4 regions of the Ensifer sp. B1-9 genome follow, and region 2 is predicted to be linked to each of the others. Evidence: riboswitches for the same ligand, from Rfam matches in the RefSeq annotation. Region 2 holds a riboswitch; each other region holds the start of a gene.
What was found. Region 2 has a riboswitch for cobalamin ahead of ACQ5BM_RS02605 (DUF1636 family protein). Riboswitches for the same ligand answer to the same signal wherever they lie in the genome.
Positions count from the first base shown of each region.

Region 1 (4,651 bases), on a different contig from region 2:
AGGCCGCTGTGGCAGGATCAATGTCAGGGGGCCTGGCCAGAATGCTTCCGCCAGGCGTCGGGACACGGGGTCGAAGCGCACATGAGCCTCGGCCATGGCCATGTCGGAAACATGCGAGATCAGTGGATTGAAACGCGGTCGGCCCTTCATCTCGTAGATGCGGCTGATCGCATCGGGATTGGTGGCGTCGGCGGCAAGGCCATAGACGGTTTCGGTGGGAATGGCGACCGGCTCGCCTTCGGCAAGAACGGCGCAGGCGCGTTCGATTGCGCGGTACGGTTCAATGCCCGTGTCGATGATCTCTGCCATGCCGTTTCCTTTCCGACGCTTCCTTAGCGGACGTGCCGGGAAAACAGAACGATTTTCTTTGCGGGAAACGGTTACTGGCTCAGAGGCTGCGGATGATACGGCGCAGCGCGTCGTCCCGGGCACCCAGCATCAGCACGTTCTTGAGAGCAACCTTGGGGTCGTCGGTGCGAAAGAGCAGCCCGTTGTCGCGGACGTTGCGGTTGATGACCATCTGTCCGTCTTCGGCGTTCGGCTCGATCGCGACGGCAAAATACATGCGGGAATAGCCGCTCTGGATGCGGTCGAAGAAATGGGTCTCGTCACCAAGGTCGCTGAAGAAATTGGCGAAATAGAACGACCAGGTGATGTCCTTGGAAGGCGTGACCGCTGTCCGCGCCGCTGTCACATGGCAATAGCCGAGATGCGGCTTGCCGACGAGCGTGCGGTGGAAGATCAGCTTCGGGAACTGGATCGAGGCGTGAAAGCCGTTGATCCGCTTGTGCGTCGTGTCGCCGGCGGTCGCGAGCTTCTTGGCGGTTCTGTCCGCGACTTCCTCATAACTCAGATACCGTCGTTCGCCCGGCGCCCATTGCCGGCGATTGATCCTGCCGGTGCGCAGGAACTCGCTGTGAACCGCCGTCTTCGGCACGACGGCCGGCGGCTTCTCGGCCGCTGCGTCGTAATATCTGAATTTTGCCATGCGCCATCTGCCTGCCGGACATCTTCGTCCGCCGGCAAGCCTAGTGCCTTATGGTTAATGAAGGATTTCCTTTCGTTGGCGGAAGATGCGCCGGCACTTTCATAAAAATGTCGCAAACGGGCGAAGTCTTCCCGTGCCTGCGCCATATCGGCCGCGAAAAGTGGCATATGCCCAATATTTGATCTATCTATCTGTTTATAAATAGAAAAATTTTCGACTCCGGTTCAGAAGGATGGTTTCCACTGTGTCGTCATTCTGGAATTGGATGTCGCTATCCGGCGTCTGCCAGGGTGCCTTCCGCGCTTACATATCCTTGCTCAAGGTGTCGTCTTCCAAAAGGAAGGCGGAGAATTGGGAAGCCGGTCAAATCCCGGCGCTGCCCCCGCAACGGTGGTGGAGCGAAAGCCTCGGCAAAAAGCCACTGGACCGTTCCGTCCGGGAAGGCGCCGGGCTGGTCCGCAAAGGACGGCTCCTGAGCCCGGAAACCAGCCTTGACGGACATAACCGTAACGGGTTGCGGCGGGCAGCCGGATCGGAGCCTGAAACGCATGGGTGCACGCCCGTGCGGGTTCCTGTCCTGCCTCTCCGAAACATGGCGCATGAGGACAGGACATGGATACCAAGACCGATATGCTTCGCAAGCTGAAGGGCCGGCGTGACGGCTACAGCCTCGATCGGGCCTTCTACATCGATCCCGACTATTACCGGCAGGATCTGGAAAACATCTGGTACAAGGACTGGCTGTTCATCGGCCATGACTGCGAGATCCCGCGGGCCGGCAACTATTTCACCGTCCAGGTCGGCGATTTTCCCGTCGTCGTCACCCGTGATCGGCAGGGTACGATCCGCGCGCTCCACAATTCCTGCCGGCACCGCGGTTCCCGCGTCTGCACGCAGCACAAGGGGTCCTCGGCGAAGCTTGTCTGTCCCTACCATCAATGGACTTACGAACTCGATGGCTCGCTGCTCTTCGCGCGCCAGATGGGCGAGGACTTCGACAAGGCGGCCCACAGCCTGAAACCGATCCACTGCGAGACGGTCGGCGGCTACATCTTCATCAACCTGTCGGAGACACCGGCGAATTTCGCGGCCTTCCGTGAACTGGTCACCCCCTATCTCGCTCCGCACCGGCTTGGGGAGACCAAGGTTGCCTTCGAAAGCACCATCATCGAGAAGGGCAACTGGAAGCTCGTCTGGGAAAACAACCGCGAGTGCTACCATTGCGCCGCCAATCACCCCGAACTCTGCCGCACCTATCCGGAAGCGCCGACCGCGACCGGGGTGCAGGGCGCCAAGGACGATCCGGTGATTGCCGCCCATTGGGCGAAATGCGAGGCAGGGGGCCTGCCGAGCGAGTTCCGGATGTCGCCGACCGGCCAGTTCCGCGCCGCGCGCATGCCGCTGGTCGATGATGCCGAAAGCTATACCATGTCGGGTGCGCCAGCAGTCAAAAGGGCGCTGTCGGCCGATGTCCGGCAGAAGCAGATCGGCACGCTCCTGATGTTCCATTACCCGACCACCTGGAACCATGTGCTTTCCGATCACGCCATCACCTTCCGCGTGCTGCCGCTCGGGCCGGAGCTCACGCAAGTGACGACGAAGTGGCTGGTCAACAAGGATGCGGTCGAAGGCGTCGACTATACACTCGATGACCTGACCCATGTCTGGACCGAGACCAACGACCAGGATCGCCAGATCGTCGAGGAAAACGCCTTCGGCATCCGCTCGCCGGCCTATGAATCCGGCCCCTATTCGCCGGAGCATGAAGGCGGCGTGATGCAGTTCGTCGAGTGGTACTGCAAGTTCATGGAGCAGCGCCTCGAGGGCGATGCGGCTCCGTTGTCGAAGGTCGCCTGACATGCAGATGGCACCCTCCTTCCACCATTTCGACGAACTGCATGTCTGGATCGACCGGCAGCAGATGCTCGAATGCACGTCGGCGGTCGTCGAGACCGCCGACGTCATGACCTTCACCTTCCGCGCGGGGAAGCCAGCCTGGTTTCGTTACCTGCCCGGCCAGTTCGTGACGCTCGAACTGCCGGTCGCGGACGAACCGGTCATGCGCACCTATACCCTGTCGTCGACGCCATCGCGGCCGCTCTCGATCGCGGTCACGGTGAAGGCACAGGCCGACAGCATCGGCACCCGCTGGATGTTCGACCATCTCAAGCCCGGCATGAAGCTGAGGGCCTTCGGGCCGCTCGGCGATTTCAGCTTCGTCCGCCATCCGGGCGACAAGTACCTGTTCATCTCGGCCGGCTCCGGCATCACTCCGATGATGTCGATGACCCGCTGGATGGCGGATTGCGTGCCGGAGACGGACGTCACCTTCATCTCCTGCGCCCGTCGGCCGGAGGATCTTTTGTTCCGCTCGGAGCTCGAGGTCCTGGCAACGCAGATGTCCGGGCTGAACCTCGGCTTCATCGTCGAGGGACATGAGGCGCGCCACGGTTGGCATGGCCTGCGTGGCCGCATCGACGGTGCCAAGTTGCCGTTGCTCGCTCCCGACTTCCTGGAACGTACGGTGTTCTGCTGCGGGCCGGAACCCTTCATGCGCGGTGTGCGCGAGATGCTGAAGGCAGCCAGCTTCGACATGAGCCGCTATCACGAGGAGAGCTTCCAGCCGGCGGCCGCGCCTGCTGCGGAAGAAATCGCCGTGCGCGCTGGTATCGGCGATGACGGCGAGGGCCAGGTGGCCAAGGTTGCCTTCACCATGAGCGGCAAGGAAGTGGTGGCAAAGCCCGGCCAGACGATCCTGCAGACGGCCCGCGCCAACGGTGTGCGGATCGGTGCTGCCTGCGAGGGCGGCATCTGCGGCACCTGCCGTGTGATGAAGGTCGCAGGCGAGGTCGAGATGAGCCACAATGGCGGCATTCTCGATGACGAGATCGACGAGGGCTACATCCTCGCCTGCTGCTCGCGGCCGCTGGGAGATGTCCAGATCGAAGCCTGAAGGGGCTAGGGCGTGCTACAGGGCGGTGGCTGGGCGGTGGCGAGCCCTGGGCTGCCGGCCGATGGCTTGGGGCATCCGCCCTGCGCGGCGTCATCGGCCGCGACTGCCACCTGCAGGGCGCGCTCGTGGCGGGCGAAATCGATCGACCCGGTCACCAGCATGTCGACGCTGCTGCCGGCGCTGCTCGTGGCGCCGGCACGGCTGACGAGCAGCGGCTCGCCAAGCGTTGCGGCCGCCCGTGCGACCGCGTGCACTCCGGTCCCTTGCGCAGCTTGCGCGACGAGGGTGATCGGCATTGGTTTTTCCGGCAGCAACGCGCCTTGCGCCCAGATCGCCTTCAGCGCCAGCGGCGACATCGCTGCGACGTTCACGTCGATGTCGTCCAAGGTGCCGGGCACACGATAGGGACAGCGCCGCTTACCGCAATTGACGCCGGAGGAGAACTGCCACAGCGCATAGCTGTCCCAGTTGCCCATCGGGAAGACCTGGCGGATATCCGGCTTGTAGCGCGCATACCAGAGCGGCAGGCGCGATAGCAGCCGGTGCTTGGCGCGGTGCGTGGCGATGTATTGGGCCGTGATGTGGTTTGTATAGAGGATCGGATAGCGTCCCGTCCGGGTCTTGATGTGGCCGGCGAAGATGGCGGCATCCTCGAGCGACATGTATTTGTCGGGATCGATGCCTTCGAGATCGAGAACCATCAGTTCGTC
Region 1 covers NZ_JBCHVG010000007.1:5,389-10,039, reverse strand. The annotation lists gene ACQ5BM_RS14010 (L-threonylcarbamoyladenylate synthase) at 1-309, opposite strand, end outside; gene ACQ5BM_RS14005 (DUF6656 family protein) at 389-988, opposite strand; cobalamin riboswitch at 1,292-1,496, shown strand; gene ACQ5BM_RS14000 (aromatic ring-hydroxylating oxygenase subunit alpha) at 1,601-2,845, shown strand; gene ACQ5BM_RS13995 (2Fe-2S iron-sulfur cluster-binding protein) at 2,847-3,941, shown strand; gene ACQ5BM_RS13990 (glycoside hydrolase family 25 protein) at 3,947-4,651, opposite strand, start outside.
Region 1: linked by a shared signal. The riboswitch ahead of ACQ5BM_RS14000 (aromatic ring-hydroxylating oxygenase subunit alpha) and the one ahead of ACQ5BM_RS02605 (DUF1636 family protein) in region 2 are both predicted to bind cobalamin.

Region 2 (4,651 bases):
CTTTGATTCTAGAGCATCTTCCCGCTTTCAAGTGATTCCATTTGAAAGCGGGATGCTCTAAGACATAGGCGCGGACCGGCCCATGTCCATGCACGCACGCCCAACGTCGATGCACGCCTTACGCGCGCCGCGTGAGGATGGCAACAAAGGCGATGCCGCCGACCATGCCGGTGACGACTCCGATCGGCATGTCCTCCGGCGCCATGATGACGCGGGCCGCGAGATCGGCCATGATCAGCGTCAAGGCGCCAAAGAAAGCCGAGAGCGGGATGACCCGGACATTGTCGCTGCCGGCAAAGAGCCGTACGAAATGCGGAACCATCAGCCCGACGAAGCCGATCGCTCCCGAAAAGGCCACCATCACCCCGGTCAGGAGCGCGGTGACGACGAAGAGCGTCAGGCGGAAGCGGCGCACGGGAATGCCGAGCGTCGTCGCCGTCTCGTCGCCCATGGCAAGCGCGTTGATCTCGCGCGACCGGATGACCAGCCAGCCAAGCGAGACGACGAGCACCAGCGCCGGATAGACAAGATGCGGCCATTGCGCGAGGCCAAGGCCGCCGAGCATCCAGAAGATCACCGTGTGGGTCGCCCGCGGGTCACCGAGGAAAATCATGAGGTTACCGATCGACGTCAGCACGAAGGCGACGGCGACGCCGGCGAGCACCAGGCGATCGGCGCTGGTGCCGAGCGCGCGGGAAACGAAGGCGACCAGCACGGTTGCCAGAAGCGCGCCGCCAAAGGCAAAGAGCGGCACCGTGAGAAGACCGAGGATCATTCCGGTGTGAAGCAGCGCGACGATCGCACCGAGCGCGCCGCCCGAGGAGACGCCGAGCAGATGCGGATCGGCGAGCGGATTGCGCGTGACCGATTGCAGCACGGCGCCGGTCAGCGCCAGGCCGGCGCCGACGAGCCCCGCCAGCATGACCCGCGGCAGGCGCACGTCCCAGACGATGCTTTCACGGCCTGCCGACCAGAAGGCCTCGATGCTGCCGGGCGCGAGCTTGCTTGCGACGATCGACCAGACGGTGGTGACAGGGATCGGCGCCGAGCCGAGCGACACGCCCGCGGTCACGGTGAGGAAAAGCAGCAGCAGCACCGCGAACAGCCCGACCCCGCCGCGGATCGCCCGAACAGGAGCAACCCGCGAAACGGCAACGGGACCAGGCGACGTATCCTCGGCCAGCATCGGTTACAGGCCTTCGCCGTGAAAGGCCTTGGCGAGCCGGGCGATAGCGTCGACGTTGCGCGGCCCCGGCGTCGCCTCGACGTAATCGAGCACCACGAAGCGGTCGTTCCGGACCGCATCGACATTGGCAAAGGCCGGATTGTTCTTCATGAAGGCGATCTTGTCCTCGGCCTTCACCTCGCCGTAGTTGACGATCACTACGACCTCCGGATTGCGATCGATCACCGGCTCCCAGGAGACTTCCACCCAGCTCTTGTCGACATCGTCCATGATGTTGGCGCCGCCGGCGGCCTCGATCATCGCCGTCGGGATGCCGAAACGACCCGAGGTGAACGGCTTTTCCTCGCCGGAATCATAGACGAAGACGCGGGTCGGCTTGTCGCGGCCGGTATTGGCCCCGGCGATCTCGGCGAGCTGGCTGCGATAACCCGCGACCAGCGCTTCGGCCCGATCCTCGACGCCGAAGATGCGGCCGAGATTGAGCAGATCGACGAACATGTCGTCCATCGAAGGCTTTTCCCTGGCCATGAAATGGACGCAGGACTCGGTGAGTTCGTAGACATTGATCTTGAAGGGGGCCAGCGTCTCGGGCGTCACCTCGCCGCCGACCTTCATGCCGTAGTTCCAGCCGGCGAAGAAGAAATCGGCGTCGGCATCGAGGAGCACTTCCTTGGTCGGATATTTCTCCGAGAGCTCCGGCAGTTCCTTCACCCCCTCGCGCAGCTTTTCATCCAGCGTCTTCCAGCCGGAAACGCCGGTGTAGCCGACCATGCGGTCCTGCAGTTTCAAGGCCAGCATCATCTCGACCAGATTGACGTCGTTGGCGATCGCCCGTTTCGGCGCGGCATCGAAGGTGACCTCGCGGTTGCAGCTCTTGACCGTGACCGGATAGGCGAGCGCCGGCGCCGCCGTAGCAAGCACGAGAAGCAGGGCGGAGGAGGCAATATTGATCTTCATGAAATGGATCCCTGTCGAGGAAGTGAAAAGGAAAAGCGCGCACTGCCGGCAGCGGCAGTGCCGTGGGCGGTGGCGGTGACGCCGAAGGCGGTGGAGAGCGCCCGCGGGCTCAGCACTTCCTCGGGCGTTCCAAAGGCGGTCAGGCGCCCCGCCGTCACGATCGCCACGTCGGTCGCGAATTCGGCGGCGAGATTGATGTCGTGCAGCGTCGACACGATCGTCAGCTTCAGCGTCTGCAGCAGCTCGAGGATTTCAAGCTGGTGGCGGATGTCGAGGTGGTTGGTCGGCTCATCCAGGATGATGATGCGCGGCTCCTGGGCAAGCGCCCGGGCGATCAGCACCCGCTGCTTTTCGCCGCCCGAGAGCGTCGAGAACTGGCGGCCGGCGAGATGGGCGAGATCGAGATGGGAGAGCGCGTGCTGCACGCGCTCGCGGTCCGTGTCCGTCCAGCCGTTGAGCCCTTCCCGCCGCGGGATACGCCCCATCATCACCACGTCGCGCACGCTGAACGGAAAATCGCCGGGCATTTCCTGCAGCACGACGGCGATCGTCTTTGCCGCTTCGCGCGCCGAGATCGACCAGAGGTCGACGCCGTCGATTTTGATACGGCCCGCATTCGGCTGAACCGCCCGGTAAAGGCAGCGCAGGAGCGAGGTCTTGCCCGCCCCGTTCGGCCCGAGGATCGCAAGCCGGCTGCCCGCCTTGATCGCGAAGTCCATGCCGTCGACCAGCTTCAGCCCCGGGCGCGGCCCCCAGCAAAGCCCCTCGACGCGAAGTGCTGCTCCTGTCGCGGTGCAGGTCATGGTCTCATCCCTCCCCGCGCCGTCATTGGAAGTGGCCCGCAACGTCTTCGGAGACGAGCATCGCCGCCGGGATGCGGGCAAGCGTCTTGCCTTCAAGCCCGCGCGGCCGGTCAGCGGCACGCGCCATGCCGTCGCCGCGCTCGGCATGGGCGGCGGCAAAGCGGACGAGATCGTCGATATCCTCCTCCGGCGTAATGCCGCCAAAGAGATAGGTCGCCTTGCCCGTCGCCTGGAAGGCGATGGTGCAGGGTCGCGTGCAGGCCGCCATGCAGACCGTGCCGGCGATCGAGAAATCGCGATCGAGCGGCTCGCCGAGCGCGGCAATGCTGCGGTTGAGACGCTTTATGAGCTCGGCGCCGGGCATGCACGGGCCACCGGTAAAGCGGCAATCGGTGGAGACCGTTATCTTGTGCTGTCGGGAAGTCGTCTCGGCCATGTTCTCTCTCCGTGGGACTGACGGCAAGAGATGGCGAAACGGCAGGACGACGGATGACCGTCGCTTGGAAGCCAGTTCTTTTCCATCGGAACACCCCGTCCGTTGTGGTTGATCGGTTCGATGGCAGGTCTCCTGGCTCGCGGGTCGCGGCGCATCCACGTCTTCCCGGCTTGTCGCCAGTGACATGGTGTGAATGCGCTTTCCGCTCACAGTTGCGGGGGCAGCCACGGTTTCGGTCCCGTCAGGGTCGTCCGTTCCGTGTTCCCTTTTCAGCCGCTTCCGCATTTCCGCGGATGCAGCACCATCAACGCCTTCCTCGCATGAATCGCTGGATGAAACAACTGCTGGGGGCATGGGCTCCGGATCTATCAACATGCGGCGTTTCGTCATGCGGGACTGTTATAAAATAACATTACAAAGATCAATGCGAAAATTGGCGGTCAGCCCTTCAACTGCTTTCTGCGGGGCAAGGACATCGCTGGCGGGGACGAATGGCGTATCCTTGATCTTTGGCTTGCGCGGAAAGGAGCTCTGCCATGGCGGCCTATTTGATCGCGGATGTCGAAATCACGGATGCCGCAGCGTTTGAACAATACATCCAGGAAGTGCCGGCGACGGAGGCGCGCTATGGTGGCCGCTATCTCGGCCGCGGCGGCGCGACCCAGGTGCTCGAGGGCGACTGGGAGCCGCACCGGCTCGTCATCGTCGAGTTCCCGGACATGCAGGCCTTGCTCTCCTGGTACCAATCGCCGGACTATCAGCGCCTGAAGACGATCCGCGAGCGCTGTGCCAGGACACGGATCATGACGCTGGAAGGTGTCGCCACCTGAAGCGGAGCGCAAGACTGCCGCAAATGCCAGCCTTTACCGTCACGTCGAGCCTTGCGGCGCACGAATGAAGCCGCTGCCGGGGCATGTGCTCCGGATCCATCGACATGGGCCGTTCGCGTGTTTTCCGTCATGAGCTGACGTGACGGAGTGCAACATCAGAGTTGAATAGCCGGCGAAATTTGCCGCGACGCGACGCGCCCGCGGATCGGAGCAGAAGCGCGGCCGCGCCCCCGCTTCGCCCCGCACTGCGCCCGAAATCCCCGAAGTTTAACGTACGTTACGTCCACGTAACCCTATGGCCGTTGAGAAAACCGGCAGCCGAAGCGACAATTCGCGAGGCTGGGATCGGGCATCGACAAGGCACCGAAAATCAACCTAGCCGCGCAAGTCCCGAAATGAAGTGATGGCAACTCAACTTTCTACAGGGGATGGCAGTGAA
Region 2 covers NZ_JBCHVG010000001.1:518,516-523,166, reverse strand. The annotation lists gene ACQ5BM_RS02620 (FecCD family ABC transporter permease) at 119-1,186, opposite strand; gene ACQ5BM_RS02615 (ABC transporter substrate-binding protein) at 1,190-2,143, opposite strand; gene ACQ5BM_RS02610 (ABC transporter ATP-binding protein) at 2,140-2,946, opposite strand; gene ACQ5BM_RS02605 (DUF1636 family protein) at 2,969-3,382, opposite strand; cobalamin riboswitch at 3,488-3,703, opposite strand; gene ACQ5BM_RS02600 (DUF1330 domain-containing protein) at 3,919-4,212, shown strand; gene aspT (aspartate-alanine antiporter) at 4,647-4,651, shown strand, end outside.

Region 3 (4,651 bases), 500 kb from region 2:
ACGGCAAACGGCGGCAGGGCGCAACGGCCTTGCCGCCGCTATCCATCAGGCGCGGGCGAAGCCGAGGATGAAGAGCGCCAGCGAGCCGATCGAGGCGACGGTGCGCACATGGTTCCACCAGACCCAATCGGTAAGATAGCGCTGCTGCCAGAGATCGGCCGCCGCCTGGCCGGGTGCCGCAGCGGCGAGCGCATCGTTCATCGGCACGTTGAAGATGATCGTTACCAGGAGCACGCCGACGACATAGGCGATGCCACCGGCCGCGAGCAGCCAGCGGCCTTCACCGCCCGAGAGGAAGGCCATGACCACCAGCGCCAGGCCGATCAGCGCCGTGCCCATGAAGGCGCTGAGGAAGATCGGGTTCTGGATGACGACATTGATCGCGTTCATCGCGGCGATCCCCTGCTCCGGCGGCAGCCGCGACAGGGCCTGCATGATGCAGACCGAGAAGATGAAGAACAGGCCGGCCATCAGGCCGGAACCGATGGCGGCGACGAAGGCCAAAGCGGGAATCAGCGGGATCATGCGGCGATACTCCAGACACCGGTTGCTGCGGTTTCCCGGGCATAGACGGCGAAGTCGCGCGGCCGGCGCAGAAGCACGTGCTCGATATCGGACGTCAGGCTGGAATTGCGCCCGTCGAGCACGGACGAGAAGAGATAGCGGATGAGTTCGACATAGTCATCCGGCAGCCCCTCGGCTCGCATCTGCGCCACGAAATCCGCAAGCGGCACGGACCGGTAGCCGATGGGCCGCCCCGATGCCGCGGCGATCTCCGCGACGGCCTCGGCGAAGGTCAGCAGCCGCGGCCCTGTCAGTTCATAGATCTTGCCGACATGCGCGTCGTCGAGGAGCGCAAGCACGGCGACATCGGCGATGTCATCGGCGCTGACAAACGGTTCGGTGACCGCGTCCGGCGGCAGGTAGACCATGCCGCTGCGAACCGCATCCATCAGGAAGGCTTCGCTGAAATTCTCGAAGAACCAGCTCCCCCGAATGATCGTCCAGTCGGCGCCCGATGCCTGCAATTCGCGTTCGGCCGCCTGCGCCGCGTCCTCGCCGCGCCCCGAAAGCAGCACGAGGCGCTTGATGCCGGAACGGACCGCAAGCGCGGAAAAGCGGCGGATCGCCTCGACCGCGCCGGGCACGGCGAGATCCGGCTGATAGCTGACATAGATGCGCTCGACATTCTCGAGCGCCGGCGCCCAGGTCGTCTCGTCGTTCCAGTCGAAGGACGGCGTGGCCGAGCGCGCGCCGATGCGCACCGTGACACCCTTGGCGCGCAGCCGCTCCGCAATGCGGCGCCCCGTCTTGCCCGTACCACCCAGCACCAACGTAACCTTGCCAGACATGATCTTTCCTCCCGATTAAAAACATGAGCAACTCTCACATTTGCAAATGTGATAAATCCTCGTATTTTGGGAGTCAAGACAAAATGTGAGGATTATTCATGATTGAGCCGACAGGCACCCTGCCGATTGCAGGCGACGACGACACTGCGCTGCGCCGCACGCCCAGCCAGAAGCGCAGCCGGGAGCGCGTCGAGCACATCCTCACCTGCGCCTCCGTGCTCATCGCCGAGAAGGGCAGCGATGCCATGCGCATGAGCGAAGTGGCGGAAAAGGCAGGGATTTCGATCGGATCGCTGTACCAGTATTTCCCGGACAAGGCTGCGATCGTGCGCACGCTCGCCGAGCGCTACAACGCCTATTCCCGCGAATGCATCGAGGGCGAATTCGCCAAGGTGACGTCGATGGCAGAACTGCGCGACGCCTTCGGCGCGCTCTTCGATACCTATTACGACATGTTCCTCGCCGAACCGGTGATGCGCGACATCTGGTCGGCGATGCAGGCCGACAAGACGCTGAGGCAGATCGAACTGGAAGAAAGCCGCATGACCGGCCGTCTGCTCGCCGATGTCCTTGCCCGGCTCCAGCCGCAACGCCCACGCGCGGCGATCGACGAGGCCGCGTTCCTGATCATGTATCTCGGCGAATGCACGATGCGGCTCGCCATCTCGGTCGACCGCGCCGAGGGCAACCGCATCGTCGAGGCCTACAAGCAGATGATCCTTCGCGATTTTGTCGCTGATGAAGCGGCCGGCGGCGCAGGCTCAATTGACAACGCCATGACACACTCATAATCATCAGGGATCGATTGGTTCCCGAGACGCGAACGTGTGTCGGGAGTAAACGGGAACGTGACGGATGGACCCAAGCTGGGCATTCAAATCACGGCCGACCCCGCGACTGTAGAGCGACGTCGATCTTGCCGTTCCGGAGCGATCCGGGAGAAGCCACTGGAAGAGACCCCGAGAGGGTGGTCGGACTGGGAAGGCGAGGCAGATCCCGGGCATTACGCCCAGCGCCGTGAGCCAGGAAACCTGCCACTCGATACGGGCATAGGGCCCACACCGGGAATTTCCCGATGCCATCACGGAGGTTGTCATGGCTACGTCTACTATTTCGAGCACCCCGCTCTCCCTCAGCGATCGTCTGACCGCTGGCGTCATCGCACTTCTCATCGGCGCATTCCTCGTCTTCGGCGCCGGCCTTGCCAATTCGGCCGTGCTGCACGACACCGCACACGACACCCGCCATTCCTACGGCTTCCCCTGCCACTAAACGATGTCTCGGAACGTAGCTCACGTTCCGCATCGACGTGTCTGCGGACCTGAACGCATCCGGCCTGTGCCGGATGTCGGTGTTTGTGCATACCGGTTCGTCCGGCACACCAGGTTCATCCGCACGGCAGAAAGAACGAAAGGCTTGCAAACCACGCCAGAGTGCGTGGCTTTTGTCGCTATCGAGGGAATTCGACATGATTGTCAGAACGCTTCTGGCCGCGATCGTGGCTGGACTGATTGCCGGCGTCTTCATGACCGGCGCCCAGGAACTCAGGGTTACGCCGCTGATCCTGCATGCGGAACAATTCGAAGGCGAGGCTCCGGCGACCACCGAGCAGCCCGCCGGCCAGCCGGGGGCGGCGCAGCCGGCCGCAGAAGGGCACGATCAGCATTCGTCGCTGAAGGCGGTCTCGCCGCTCGGCGCCGTGCTCGATGCGCTGTCGCCGATCACGCCGGCCTATGCCCATGAGGGCGAACACGAGGAAGGCGGCATCATGTTCGGCCTCAGCCGCTTCTCGGGCACGCTGATGGCGAACCTCGTCACCGGCTCCGGCTTCGGCCTGCTGCTGGCCGGCGTCAGCCTGGTGATCGGCTATCCGATCACGCTGAGGAACGGTGCGCTCTGGGGCGCCTGCGGCTGGCTCGCGGTGCACATGTTGCCGGCGATCGGCCTGCCGCCGGAATTGCCGGGCTTCCCGGCCGCCGAACTCGGCGATCGCCAGACCTGGTGGCTGGCAACCGTCGCCCTCTCAGCCGTCGGCCTCTATCTCGTCGTCCTGCGCGAGGAGATCGTCGCAAAGGTCGTCGGCCTCGCGCTGATCGCCGCGCCGCATGTCTACGGCGCACCGCAACCGCTCGACATTTCCAGCAACGTCCCGGCCGTGCTCGGCGCCGAATTTGCCGTCGCCGCCCTCGCCACCACGCTTGCCTTCTGGATCGTGCTCGGCGTCGTTTCCGGCTTCATCAACGAGCGTTTCGCCAGGGCGAACTGATCCGGCCGATCCCATGCTCCATGGGAACCTGAACAAGCAGGCGGCGGGGTTCAGCCCCCGCCGTTTTGCATGAGATGCGCTGCCAGCCTTTCGCGACGATCGTTCGGCTCGAGCAGCACGCAGGTGTCGCAGAAGCTGCCGCCTTCCGTTCGGAAATAGAGGCAGCAACCGCAGCGTATCCTGTACTGGCGCGACAGCCGCTTGCTGCTTGCCGGATCGATTGCCGAGATCTCCTCGTAGCAGAGTTCTTCCGAGAACAGCGGCGACCCGGGCCTTTTGACGATGGCCAGCGCCTCGGCCATGCAGCGCGCCTCGTCGCCGATCGCGCGCCCGATCTCCAGAAAGGCACCGGCAAGCGAATCTGCCGCCAGCCGCCACTGCGCTCCGGAGGAAAGCCCCGTCCGCCGTTTCAAGACTGCGACGACCGGCGCCAGATGGGCCGTGAAGCCGCGCTCGAAAGTGCTGCCGCCTTCGCTCGCCTGCGGCACCGCGGTCAGCCGACCAAGATGGAAACGATAGCGCTTGCCGGCAATCTCCCGCCCCTCGTGCAGCCGAGCCCAGTCCTCGAAGCGAATGCCGGCGATTTCTGCGTGACGCCCCGCCCCGAGATAGAACGCGCCGAGAACCACACTCAGTTGCCGGCTATAAAAGGCGATGAGATGCGCCGCCCGGATCCGGTCCGTCATGCCGATTGCGAAAAAGTCCTGATAGGCAAGGCTCTGCTCTACCCCTGCCCCGCCCATGGCCCAGAAGGCGCCCGGCGTGCTGAAGGCGCTTTCGCCCACCTCGAGCGAAACGCCGGCGTCAGGAAACTGCGCGCGCAACCGCTCGACCGCCGCCAGCACCAGCGGCGGATATTTCCCTGCAGTTTCTGCTGTCTGCCGGCGCTCGCCCATTCATGCCGTCTCCGTCGCCAGCCAACCACCCTCAAATCCCGCGCGTTCGAGACCGCGCCGGATCGCCGGCAGGCTGCGTGTCAGCTTCCAGACGAAGCCGCTCCGCCAATTCTCGATCATCATCACGACGAGCCCCT
Region 3 covers NZ_JBCHVG010000001.1:20,125-24,775, reverse strand. The annotation lists gene ACQ5BM_RS00140 (DUF1772 domain-containing protein) at 46-525, opposite strand; gene ACQ5BM_RS00135 (NAD(P)H-binding protein) at 522-1,352, opposite strand; gene ACQ5BM_RS00130 (TetR family transcriptional regulator) at 1,451-2,143, shown strand; cobalamin riboswitch at 2,142-2,405, shown strand; gene ACQ5BM_RS00125 (CbtB domain-containing protein) at 2,448-2,624, shown strand; gene ACQ5BM_RS00120 (CbtA family protein) at 2,821-3,618, shown strand; gene ACQ5BM_RS00115 ((2Fe-2S)-binding protein) at 3,669-4,514, opposite strand; gene ACQ5BM_RS00110 (glucoamylase family protein) at 4,515-4,651, opposite strand, start outside.
Region 3: linked by a shared signal. The riboswitch ahead of ACQ5BM_RS00125 (CbtB domain-containing protein) and the one ahead of ACQ5BM_RS02605 (DUF1636 family protein) in region 2 are both predicted to bind cobalamin.

Region 4 (4,651 bases), on a different contig from region 2:
ATTTTGCGGCCTACTATGCCAATGCGATCATTGCGCTCGTCAGCGAAGCCTGGCTCGGGCCGAACTATCAGATGACGGCGCAGGTGAACCGCGTCAATCCGGGCGGCGCGGCGCAATCGGCACACCGGGACTACCATCTCGGCTTCCAGACCTCCGCGGTGATCGAGCGATATCCGGTTCATGTGCACAAGCTTTCGCCGGTGCTGACGCTGCAAGGCGCGGTCGCCCATTGCGACATGCCGCTCGAAAGCGGGCCGACGCTGTTCCTGCCCTATAGCCAGACCTACGTGCCGGGCTATCTGGCGCTCAACCGGCCGGAGTTCCGCGCCTATTTCGACGAGCACCACGTGCAGCTTCCGCTCGAAAAGGGCGATGTCGTCTTCTTCAACCCTGCGCTCTTCCATGCCGCCGGCAACAATCGCTCCGCCGATATCCGCCGCGTCGCCAATCTCCTGCAGGTGTCCTCGGCTTTCGGTCGGGCGATGGAGACGGTCGACCGGCTGACGATGAGCGCGACGCTCTACCCGGCCTTGAAGACATTGCTGGCGAAGGGCAAGCTGACCGAGGCGGAAGCCGCCAACGTCATCGCATCCTGCGCCGAGGGCTATTCGTTTCCGACCAATCTCGATCGGGATCCGCCGCTCGGCGGCCTGGCACCGAAGACGCAGGCGCAGTTGATGCGCGAGGCACTGGCTGCGGGAACGAGCGAGCAGGACTTTCAAGCGGCACTCGATGCACAGGCACGGCGCAAGCTGAGCTGACGGTTCAATCTCACATTTGACGGGCTCCCGATGCGTTGCGCTCGGGAGCCGTACCTGTTTCACGCGATCATTCCCGAGGGAGAATTCGATGAACGGACAAATGCAAGGCAAGATCGCCATCGTCACCGGTGGCACGCAAGGACTGGGCGCAGCGATTGCCGGCCTTTTCGCCGAACGCGGTGCAGCCGGCATCGTCATTTGCGGGCGCAATGCCGCCAAGGGGCGCGCGAAGGCGGAGGAAATCGGCAAGGCCAGCGGCGCGAAGGTGGTCTATGTCGAGGCCGATCTTGAAAAGGTGGAGCTCGCGCGGAAGGTCGTTGCCGCCTGCGATGCGGAGTTCGGCCGGGTCGATGCGCTGGTCAATGCTGCGGCCATTACCGATCGCGGCACGATCCTCGACACGACACCGGAGCTCTTCGACCGGATGTTCGCCATCAATGTACGGGCGCCGTTCTTCCTGATGCAGGAGACGGTGAAGGTGATGCGGCGCGAGCGGACCGAAGGCACGATCGTCAATATCGGTTCCATGTCGGCGATGGCCGGGCAGCCCGTCATCGCGGCCTATTGCGCATCGAAAGGGGCCCTCGAAACGCTGACCAAGAACACGGCCTACGCGCTGTTACGCAACCGCATCCGCGTCAACGGCCTGAATATCGGCTGGATGGCATCCGAAGGCGAAGATCGCATCCAGCGCGAGTTTCACGGCGCCGCCGCAGACTGGCTCGAAAAGGCGGCCGCCAGCCAACCGTTCGGCAGGCTCGTCGATCCGGCGGAGGTCGCGCGCGCCTGCGCCTATCTGTCTTCGGCCGAATCCGGGCTGATGACCGGATCGGTGATCTGCTTCGACCAGTCGGTCTGGGGCGGCTATGACGGTTCGCCGCATCCGGTGGCGCCGCTTTAGATCACGGTGATCGATCCTTATAAGTAGAGCGGGATGCGGGCGGAAAACCGCCGGCACTTTTCCTCACCCGCCCTGACGGGTGCTTGTCTTTCCCTGGCGGCTGTGCCCTTATGGCGCCGTCAGGTGCCCGCGCGAGCGGGAGAATCGGGAATCCGGTGTCATTCTGGAACGTGCCCAACGCTGTGACGGGGACGGTTGCCTCTCGAAGTGCCTTGAATTGATTCAAGGTTTTGCCACTGGATCTTCAAGCGATCTGGGAAGGTGGGGCGACCGGTTGAACCGAAGTCAGAAGACCGGCCTGGCGAGATAGACCGAACCCCGCGTGGACGGCGGGAGGTTTTCGCATTGTTGGGGATCGAACGATGCTGACTGAACCGAAGGGCGGCCTTGCGGCTGCCGGTGCCTTTTCGCTGGAAGAGCGGGAGGCCGTCTACCGCGCCATCGAAACACGCCGCGACGTGCGCGATGAATTCCTGGACAAGCCTTTGCCCGACGAACTGGTGAAGCGGCTGCTGACGGCGGCGCACAGCGCGCCGTCCGTGGGTTTCATGCAGCCCTGGAACTTCGTGCTGGTGCGGGCGCCGGAAACGCGCGAACGCGTCTGGCAGGCCTTTCGCCGTGCCAATGACGAGGCGGCGCGGATGTTTGCGGAGGAACAACAGGCCAAGTATCGATCACTGAAGCTCGAAGGCATTCGCAAGGCGCCGCTCAGCATCTGCGTCACCTGTGATCGCACACGCGGCGGCGCCGTCGTTCTCGGCCGCACGCACAATCCGCAGATGGATGTCTATTCGACGGTTTGCGCCGTGCAGAACCTGTGGCTGGCGGCGCGCGCCGAAGGGGTCGGCGTCGGCTGGGTCAGCATCTTCCACGAGACGGAAGTCAAGGCGATCCTCGGCATCCCCGATCATATCGAGATCGTTGCCTGGCTCTGCCTCGGCTATGTCGATCGCCTCTATCAGCAGCCCGAGCTGGCGGTGAAAGGGTGGCGCCAGCGCTTGCCGCTGGAAGAACTGGTCTTCGAGGAAGGCTGGGGAACTGCAGCGACGGATCGTTCCGACATCAATTCTGGACCGGTTGATAGGCCGGTCCCTTTGGGTGCTTGAGGTCGATCGAGGTTTCTTCGTTGGGCAGGAAGGTCGGGCCGACGACGCGCACCTTGTTCTTGGATGGGTCGTAGGGGCGCTCCTCGGGCGGCGCCTTAGCGGTCGTTGCATCTGCCGGTTTCTTGGTTTCGATCACCACGATTGACGACTGGTCATCGCCGGTCATCGTACCGGTCGCTTTCGGCGAGGTCGCGGCCGTCTGCGGTATCTGGCAGCCGCACATGCCGGGTTTGCTGATGCCGCGGGTGCGATAGGCGAAGGCATTGGGCATTTCGGTATAGGGCCGGCCGGTCACGGCCGAGACCATCTGTTCGCTCTCCTCCGTGTTGAGGTCGTGGAAGTAGAGCTCCGTCTCGGCGCCAGGGCAGCGCGCCCGGCAGGCCTGTTCGTCACGCGGGAAGTCGGCGGGCGTCGCATCCGAAGAGATCGGGAAGAAGGCGCCGTCGCAGGTGCGCACGCACATGGTCCGCAACGTCCCGCGATAGTAGCCGTCCTGCGGCGCATAGCCGTCTTCGCCATGCCCAAGCATCGGCCCGTAGGCGTCGTCAGGCGGCAGATCGGCGATGATGTTGCGGTGCGTCTCCGGCTCTTCGGGTTCGACGCTCGCAAAATAGTCGCGGTCGCTGTAGCAGCCGTTGATCTCGAGCGCGGCGACGATACGGCGACGGGTGTCTTCGCTGCCGCCGGCGACGATCTGCTCACGCTCCGATTTCAGCATGCGCAGGTTGTCTTCCATCTCGGCGATGAGGCTGTCGAGCTCGCTGCAGGTGTCGGGGTCTCCGCCGTCGAAGGTGGCGACGCTGCCGCCACCGCAGCCCGCGCGCCGGCGATCGTTCTTCGCCCGGCGCAACTCGATGTTCTGGCGTGAGATGGCGCTGGCATAGTCGCGGGCGTCGGCATTGCTGGCGACGATGTCGGACATTTGCGCAAGCCGGGTGTTCAGCCGGTCGCACACGGTCGATGCCAGCGAAGGATCGGCACCGACCAGAGCCAACGGCACAAGCGCCGCAGCGACGTGTTTCAAGCGCGGGAACACGGGCGAAGTCTCTTCCTACTGCCACACGATGCCAACCTTCTGGTATGGGCGGCTGCTGGCGGCAATTCCTGTTTCACCTCCATCATAGAGCTTGTCGATGATCGTGCAACGACAAGCGGCGGTTTGCGTTAACGGGTCCGGCCGACCGAAGCGGTCAGGCGGCGCGGGCGGTTTCCAGCGACATCGGGCGTTCCAGAACGGTGCCTTCGATGGCAGCAACGGCCTTCATGCGCTGAAGCAGGTTCTCGGTCACTTCCCAGGCGACGGCAACGGCGAAAACCGAGCCGATGCGATGCGGTTCGGCGATGCGCTCGCCCGGGCATCCCATGCGGCGGAACATGCGTTCCAGGAACACGTCGGTGACCGTGACGATATGGCTGATACCGGATGCGAGACCGAGCTCGCCGACGCCGCACATCAACTCGGCGGCCGCGACCGTGACCTGATTCGATGCGCGATCCTGCGAAATGTCGGGCTCGATGCAGAAGCGGCTCGATTCCCAGACCGAAGCGCTGCGGATTTCCGGGTTGTCGCCGAGCAGGATCGGGAAAGTATCGTCCAGCATGTTGGGGCCGAGCGTCGGAAGCAGTCTCAGTGCGCCGCGCAGGCGACCGGTATCGGGGGCGTAGGACAGCACGTAGAGCGGGTTCGCCTTGTCGTAGTTGTCGATTTCCCACTCACCGTCGGTCTGAACATCCCATTTCAGGAAATCGTGAAAGACGCGCTTGCGCAGCCGGAACATCTCGTCGACGGCCTGCGGGTGCTGTGCGCGGGTCTTTCCGTTCAGGATCCTGATCATCTTTTTCTCCATCCTTGTTTTGGGATGGGCGGATGCTGTCAGGCTGGC
Region 4 covers NZ_JBCHVG010000011.1:188,886-193,536, reverse strand. The annotation lists gene ACQ5BM_RS21515 (phytanoyl-CoA dioxygenase family protein) at 1-761, shown strand, start outside; gene ACQ5BM_RS21510 (SDR family oxidoreductase) at 850-1,662, shown strand; cobalamin riboswitch at 1,767-1,978, shown strand; gene bluB (5,6-dimethylbenzimidazole synthase) at 2,025-2,768, shown strand; gene ACQ5BM_RS21500 (DUF2865 domain-containing protein) at 2,725-3,804, opposite strand; gene ACQ5BM_RS21495 (acyl-homoserine-lactone synthase) at 3,959-4,603, opposite strand.
Region 4: linked by a shared signal. The riboswitch ahead of bluB (5,6-dimethylbenzimidazole synthase) and the one ahead of ACQ5BM_RS02605 (DUF1636 family protein) in region 2 are both predicted to bind cobalamin.